Regions from separate parts of the Pelotomaculum sp. FP genome, predicted to be linked through region 1. Evidence: a T-box and tRNA genes for the amino acid it is inferred to sense, from the RefSeq annotation. Region 1 holds a T-box; the other holds one or more tRNA genes.
The links. A T-box is a leader RNA that pairs with one kind of tRNA and senses whether it is charged. The one in region 1 lies ahead of thrS (threonine--tRNA ligase), so its partner is inferred to be a tRNA-Thr.
Positions count from the first base shown of each region.

Region 2: it has a tRNA-Thr gene. The T-box ahead of thrS (threonine--tRNA ligase) is inferred to sense a tRNA for this amino acid. The anticodon was not compared.

Region 1 covers NZ_QFGB01000042.1:23,978-28,006, forward strand. The annotation lists gene infC (translation initiation factor IF-3) at 1-211, opposite strand, end outside; ribosomal protein L20 leader region at 237-352, opposite strand; gene thrS (threonine--tRNA ligase) at 834-2,741, opposite strand; T-box leader at 2,806-3,023, opposite strand; gene ytxC (putative sporulation protein YtxC) at 3,132-4,029, opposite strand, start outside.
Region 2 covers NZ_QFGB01000058.1:19,485-23,513, forward strand. The annotation lists gene rlmB (23S rRNA (guanosine(2251)-2'-O)-methyltransferase RlmB) at 1-438, shown strand, start outside; gene Psfp_RS17425 (NYN domain-containing protein) at 416-931, shown strand; gene sigH (RNA polymerase sporulation sigma factor SigH) at 1,134-1,778, shown strand; tRNA gene Psfp_RS17435 (tRNA-Thr) at 1,936-2,011, shown strand; tRNA gene Psfp_RS17440 (tRNA-Tyr) at 2,041-2,125, shown strand; tRNA gene Psfp_RS17445 (tRNA-Met) at 2,197-2,272, shown strand; gene Psfp_RS17450 (glycosyl hydrolase family 18 protein) at 2,358-3,344, shown strand; gene Psfp_RS17455 (DUF134 domain-containing protein) at 3,798-4,029, shown strand, end outside.

The sequences.
Region 1 (4,029 bases):
TGCTTTGTTCATACTTATATTTCCCAAAATCCATAATCCTGCAAACCGGGGGTTTGGCGGCAGGGGCGATTTCAACCAGATCCTGCTGCTTCTCCTCCGCGAGTCGCAAGGCATCCCTGCCGGACATTATGCCGAGTTGGTTCCCTTCGCTGTCTACAACCCTGACTTCCCTCGCCCTGATCTCCTCGTTGATTCGGAAATCTTTTGTAATAGCTGGTTCACCTCCATCAAAATTTACCCAAATAAAAAAGCGGGCAAAATCCACCCGCTTAAATATCTAAACTATCAAGAACCTTATGGACTGCTATACAAGCGTCGTAAGGTGAGAAGCGGATGGCTTCTACTTTGTAAGTGTGCAATTGGACGAAAGTATTATAGCATACCCCACCTGGCACGTCAAGAAATTATCTCCAATACTGCAAGAGTTAGAAAAGCAGCTCCACATACCGCTTTGGCGGTAGACAAGGCAAGGGGACGGTCCTTCTGTCTGCCGTTCTCGAAAAGCCTTTGGGGTAGTGGGCAGGTGGTTATCCTCCGCTCACTTTGCAATTCTACATTTCAGTAAGAAGGGCGTCATATCGACCGCATCAACAGACTGCAGCCTGGCAGCTACGCGCTATTTTAGCTTTTCTGCAAGCAACGCACGCGCTAAGGAACGCATCCAAGTGCTCCGTTCGCTCCGGAAAACCACCTGCCCGCAAGTCAAGCCTTTTCGAGAACTTCCTCTTGGGGGATAAAAGTTGACAAGAACCCCGTCCCCGTGTCACACCTGATGCACTACCAATTGCATATAATTTGCAATCGACAAGGTAACTATGGTAATACCCGGAACCTCAAGAATTAGCCTTTTCTTCAATTTCACGCAAAAGGCTATCTTCGAACTCGCTCAGCGGGAGGGCTCCGAGGTCGCCACGGGCGCGGTGGCGGACGGCCACCGCGCCCTGTTCGGCCTCCTTGTCACCGACAACCAGCATGTAGGGAATTTTTTGCGCCTGGGCTTCGCGAATTTTATAGTTGATTTTCTCGTTGCGGGCGTCCATCTCCACCCGGACACCCTTTTGCTCAAGGCTGTCCACAACCTTACGGGCGTACTCAAGGTGGCGGTCGGTAATGGGCAGGACACGGGCCTGGACAGGGGCCAGCCAGGCCGGAAAAGCTCCGGCGAAGTGTTCGGTGAGAATGCCGATAAACCTTTCAATACTGCCGAATATCGTCCTGTGGATCATCACCGGCCGGTGCTTCTGGCCGTCCTCACCGACATAGGTAAGGTCGAACACCTCCGGCATCTGGAAATCCAACTGGATCGTCCCGCATTGCCAGGTGCGGCCCAGGGAATCTTTAAGGTGAAAATCAATCTTCGGCCCGTAGAAGGCGCCGTCCCCCTCGTTTACCTTATAATCGAGGCCCCTGGCCTCCAGGGCGTCCCGCAGCTCACCGGTGGCCTTCTCCCAGGTTTCTTCGGAGCCCATGGCTTTTTCCGGCCTGGTGGAAAGCTCCACTTGATAAGAGAAACCGAACACTTTATAGAAATCTTCTTCCATGTTGATGACCCCGATGATCTCATCCTTAACCTGGGAGGGAAGCATGAATATGTGGGCATCGTCCTGGGTAAAGCAACGGACTCTCATCAAACCGTGTAATGCGCCGGAAAGCTCGTGCCGGTGCACCAGCCCCAGTTCACCCATGCGAATGGGAAGCTCCCGGTAGCTGTGCAGCTTGCTCTTGTAAATCAGGATGCCGCCAGGGCAGTTCATCGGCTTGACAGCAAAATCACCCTCGTCGATCTTGGTGAAATACATATTATCGCGGTAATGGTCCCAGTGCCCGGACTGCTCCCAGAGGGCTCTGTTCAAAATAATCGGCGTGCGGATCTCCTGGTAGCCCCTTTTTTTGTGCTCCTGCCGCCAGAAGTCCTCCAGTTCGTTGCGCAGTATCATTCCCTTGGGATGGAAAAACGGAAAGCCCGGACCCTCGTCATGAATGCTGAAAAGATCCAGTTCCGCGCCGATTTTTCTGTGGTCGCGCCGCTTGGCTTCCTCGAGCCGGAAAAGGTGCTCGTCAAGCATGGATTTCTTGGGGAAAGAAGTGCCGTAAATCCGCTGGAGCATTTTGTTTTTCTCGCTGCCCCGCCAGTAAGCGCCTGCCACACTCATCAGCTTGAAGGATTTCAAGCGCCCGGTCGAGGGCACGTGCGGCCCCATGCAGAGGTCGGTAAAATCACCCTGGCGGTAGCAGGACAGGCCAACATCCACAGGCAGGTCCTCAATCAGTTCCACCTTGTAGTCCTGGCCTGCCTCCCCAAACTTAGCCAGCGCGTCAGCCCTGGTCAGTTCGGAGCGTTCAAAGGGCTTATCAGCCTTAACAATGGCCTCCATTTCCTTTTCGATCTTGGCCAGATCTTCCGGACTGAAGGGCTCCTTGGTGTCAAAGTCGTAATAAAAGCCGTCGGCAATAGCCGGGCCGATAGCAAACTTAACGCCGGGGAACAGCTTTTGCACCGCCTCGGCCATGACATGAGCCGTGCTGTGGCGGAAAACCTGTTTGCCCTCATCGTCTTCAAAGGTCAAAAATGCAACGTTGGCGTCACTGTTCAATGGAGCCCCCAGGTCAACCAGCCGGCCGTCCACCCTGGCTACCAGCGCTTCCTTGGCCAGACGCTGGCTGATACTCCTGGCAATATCCATAAGCGTTGTGCCCGCCTGGTACTCCCTGGCCGAGCCGTCCGGCAGGGTTACTTTCATATTGCCGACTTCACCCAAAACCAACACATCCTTTCATGAAAAACAAAATCGCCCCTGACAAAAAGTCAGGGACGGGATTTCCGCGGTTCCACCCTGGTTAGGAAAATACAAATTCCTCGCTCACGCAGATAACGGTTGCCTCCGTCGCGGCCTACTCGTCAGTTCGGCCGGCAGTTCCAAGGTGGTTTTTCAGTCCACCCGCATCCAAAGGCGCTTTCAGCCTTATGGCGCCTTCTCTCTTTGGCCGGTGTGAAACTTACTCGTCCTTATCATCACTCGTTTAACACTATTCTTACAGTATTATATTGGCTAAATCCTTCATTGTCAACAAAGGCAAACCGGTTCAATTAAAGACCAATGGCTTGTGAAAGAAATGCTTCAGACATTTATTCAGGGCTCTGTACACAGAACGCAACCAGGACACTCGCTCACCCGGCCGGTAAAAACACTTTTAATCGTTTCCAGCGTCGCGTTATGGTTTTCTTTACTGGCCCGGTGGATGTTTATTTTCCTGGGAGCGATGGTGATCAGAGCGCTGATCAGGAGGTCTTCGTAGTTTAGTTCATTTTCCAGCATATCCAGAAAAAAACCATCCATGTAATCACTCCGGACCGGCTGCATTTTATCGTCAAAAAGCTTGAAGCTGCCGGATTCAGAGATGCACAAATGGACCATTTCCATGCGCGGTTCCTGAACTTCTACAAAATACTGCAATAGCTGAATAAATTCACGGTACTCCCTCTCCATTAAAAATTCGTCAACCGCTTTTTCGGTGGCGTCCCGCAGCTCGGCCAGGTATTCCTTCAGTCTGAAACGGATGAATCCGTCGACGATAATGCGGTTATTATAGTTTAAGAAATCTATGATTTTTTGATTAATACGGTTCTTCCGGCTCAGCCAATAGAGCGTGTTCTGGGCTTCCCTGCCCTCACGGTTGATGTGGCGCAACGAATAGTCAAAAATAAGCTTCTTTTCTTCGTCACCAAAGTAATAATAGTTTTCCCGGATAATGTCTTTTAAAAGGGCATCCTCCCAGTGATTGAGAATGACGTCGGAAATTATTTCAGCCAGTTGCTGCCTAAGAAGGGTTTGGATATGCTCGTCGTTTGACCCGCGCTGAGCCTCTCCAGCAATGCGGCAGGAGAGAAAGGTGAATTTACCAGCCGGAGACTCTTCCAGGTCCACCTTCAGACCTTGTCCTTCACACCGCTTCAGCTGACTGCCGAGTTTGGCCTTGAACAGCTCCATGTGCTGCGTGGCTCCGATGGATATGGTCTGCGCCACTATG
Region 2 (4,029 bases), on a different contig from region 1:
CTTGGCGCCATCCTCCGTACCGCTGACGCCGCCGGCGCGCACGGAGTTGTCATTCCGCGCCGCCGCTCCGCCCCACTGACGCCAACTGTAGCCAAGGCATCGGCCGGGGCCATTGAATATGTGCCGGTGGCCAGGGTCGCCAATATGCCTCAGACTATCGAAACATTGAAAAAGCAAGGCCTCTGGATGGTAGGCGCCGATCCGGAGGGACAGGAACTTTATTGGGATGCCCGCCTGGAGGGACCGCTTGGCCTGGTCATAGGCGGTGAGGGCAAGGGCTTGGGCCGTCTGGTCAAAGAGCGGTGTGACCTCCTGGTGCGCCTGCCCATGTCCGGTCGTGTAAACTCATTAAATGCTTCAGTTGCAGCCGCCCTGCTGGCCTATGAAGTAGTGCGCCAGAGGAGAATCGCTTTAAATGAAGGGTCATCTCATCGTTGACGGTTATAATATTATTTATGCCTGGCCCGAATTTAATAAGAACAGGGAAACCGGGTTGGATTACGCCAGGTCAAAGCTGGTGTCCATACTTGCCGACCACGCGGCTCTAACCGGGTTGAAAGTGGTGGTCGTCTTTGACGCCCACCAAATTAAAGGCGGCGCTGAAAGAACGGAAGTTGTAGACGGGGTGGAGGTAATTTACACCCAGCAGGGGGAAACAGCCGACTCACTGATCGAGCGCATGGCCGGCTCCTTTCCAGAGGACGGGGGGACGGTATATGTAGCCACCTCGGACTGGGCCGAACAGGTGATCATTTTTGGCAGGGGAGCGTTTCGCCTGACTCCAGGTGAACTGCGCGAGCAAGTGCGGCGGACCAAAGAGGAAAGCAAGGTCCACTACCAGCAAAGCAAGCCGGTGGACGGTTACCTGGAAAACCGTTTGCTGGAAAAGGTGCGCTCCAAATTTGAACAATGGAGGCGGGGAAAGGGCTAGCCCGTCCAATTTTACCTTGACGAGCTTCCACCGCTTCGTTATAATAAGTTAGGAACCTGACCGAAACTATAATCAACATATGCCTAGCCCCGTGAAAAGAAAAAGTGCATTCCGGGCTGAAGGCCTGGGCATTGTCAATTAGCGAGGGTGGGGTTTTTTATTTTTTTTCTCGTTGGTTGATGGGAAAAAGAGGGGGAGAATAGTGATTTTTCAAGCCCAGACGGAAGTTTACAACGGATTTCAGCTGCTGGTTGACGAAGAAGTTGTGGAATTTGCCCGGGAGGGTGACGAAATAGCCCTGGAATACCTGATTAATAAGTACAAAAATTTTGTCCGCGCCAAAGCCCGATCATATTTTCTGATCGGGGCCGATCGCGAAGACATCATCCAAGAAGGTATGATCGGGTTATATAAGGCAATCCGGGACTTCCGGATGGACAAGCTATCCTCATTCAGGGCTTTTGCCGAGCTCTGCATTACCAGGCAGATTATCACTGCCATCAAGACTGCCACCAGGCAAAAGCATATACCGCTGAACTCCTACGTCTCCCTTAACAAGCCCATATACGATGAGGATTCGGACCGCACCCTGCTAGATGTACTATCGGGTTCGAAAATCACGGATCCCGAGGAGTTAATAATCTCCAGGGAAGAGTTTGACGATATCGAAGAGAAGATGGGCGAGATCTTAAGTTCGCTGGAGTGGAAAGTCTTGATGTCCTACCTGGAAGGCAAGTCCTACCAGGAAATCGCCGAAGACTTAAAGCGCCACGTCAAGTCAATCGACAACGCGTTGCAGCGCGTGAAGCGGAAACTCGAACGCTACCTTGAAAAGCGCGAAGCATAACCAGTTAACTGACAGGTTGCCTTTAACCGGCGGTTAAAGGTTTTTCTATGCTGGCTAAGCCGATATGGCTGCTGTCCGGGACCCACTTGGAGACGGAGCCAATTTATTTCAGGTTGACAGCACCGCCATAATAGCTTATAATAGCTACTGTGTCAGCGCCGGCGTAGCTCAATTGGCAGAGCAGCTGACTTGTAATCAGCAGGTTGCGGGTTCGAGTCCCATCGCCGGCTCCAACTGAGAAGCGATACCCACATCTAAATATGGAGGGGTTCCCGAGTGGCTAAAGGGAGCAGACTGTAAATCTGCCGTCGACGACTTCGCTGGTTCGAATCCAGCCCCCTCCACCATCGCTTTTAAGCTGGGGCCCTGGCCGTTTGACAAAGGGCTCCTGATATGATATAATAAGCTTTGTCGATATCGCGGGGTAGAGCAGTTGGTAGCTCGTCGGGCTCATAACCCGAAGGTCAGGGGTTCAAATCCCCTCCCCGCAACCAAAGAAATCAATCCTCGCAAGCAATTGCGGGGTTTTTTAATTTCCCGGACATAGCCCTGTGTCAATTCTTGCCACTAATGTGTATTATGGGTAAAAAGGATTTGCTGAAAATGCAGCATCTTGTGGCAAAGGAAAGGCCGGCTATGTTAAGACAGCAGTTTTATTTTGAAAACAATTGGTATTACGTTACGGATCCTTGGGCGCTGGTGGATCTGCAGGTTCACGGTAAAGATATTACTTATTTTGTCCCCTACTGGTTTGGTGCAACCGAGCAGGGGACCCTGAGTGACCAGTCCGACCCCGATACCCTGGCGACGCTGCAGCAATTGGGCCTGCCTGTGGTGGCTTTAGTCTATAATTTGGCCGGAGCCATTCACAAGATTTTGACCATCCCCAGCCTGCGCCAGACTCTTATAACAAACATTTTAAATATGCTCCTTAGTAAAAGGTTTATTGGCGTGAATGTGGACTTTGAATTTGTGCCGCCGGAAGACAGACAGTATTTGACTATGTTTATGGCAGAGCTTTATGCGGCATTAAAACCGTATGGGCTTTTGGTTACCATATCCGTTCCTCCTGAACTTAAAGACGATCCGGCCCACCCATTTTCGGGGGCGTTCAGCTACTCCGACCTGGCCAGGTACAGCGACCAGCTGTATCTCCTGGCTTACGATGAACATGTCGCAATTCCCGGTCCCATCGCCTCTTACGGCTTTGTCCGTCAAGTGCTGACCTATGCCTTGTCCGTGATACCACGGGAAAAGATTCGTCTGGGAATGGCCGTGTACGGGCGTGATTGGTCCCCCGGGACAGAACTTCCCAGGGAACTGTCCTTCGAAGAAGCTATAACCACCGCCTCCCGCCATGGAGTTGCCATCCGCTATGATGAAGAGGCGCAGGAATCAACCTACACCTACACGGCAAATGGAGTAAACCATATTGTCTGGTTTGAAGATGTGAGGAGCTTTGCAGTAAAACTAAACCTGGCTTTTCAAGAAGGGATAATGGGTATAGCTGTGTGGAGGCTGGGTCTGGAGGATCCGCGAATTTGGGAATTGCTGAGGATGTGCTGAAAGCTGATTGTTACTAAGAAGGAGCTATCCCCACAGCAGACCGCTATATTACCGTCATTGAAACTAACACCAAGCTTCCCAAAGGATTGGGGCGCTTGGTGTTGAGCTTTTATTGCAATATTTCACATAATCGTTCCCAAAATACTGATTAACGCTACGACAAGGATAATTAAAATAAGCGCATTAATCAAACTAATCCCTCCAGCAGCCTTTTAAAACAGCCTACCAGCAATTTATTAAAAATCCATTAAAGAAAATTTAAATTTCTCTCAATTATTGTAAGCGATTACAGCGCTTTGTTCTATTATTGACATATGTTCAATATTATTTATATAATTATTCATGTGGAACTGCCCCGGCAAGTATTCTGTTGACCCGCACCCTTTCAGCGCTGTATGATGGGGGAAAATTGAGAATTATAATATAGAGTCTTTTAAGTAAAGAGGTGATCGCATGCCTAGACCTCCAAAATGCAGGAGAGTGGAGCAGTTTCCCATGGTTACCTGCTTTAAGCCTGCGGGAATACCGAGTACAGAACTTGATGAGGTTGTTATTTCTGTGGAAGAAATTGAGGCTATCCGGCTTAGAGATCTACTGGAGCTGGAGCATGAAGAATGCGCCGAAAAGATGTTGGTCTCGCGGCCTACCTTTCACCGCATCCTGGCCTCGGCCAGAAAAAAAATTG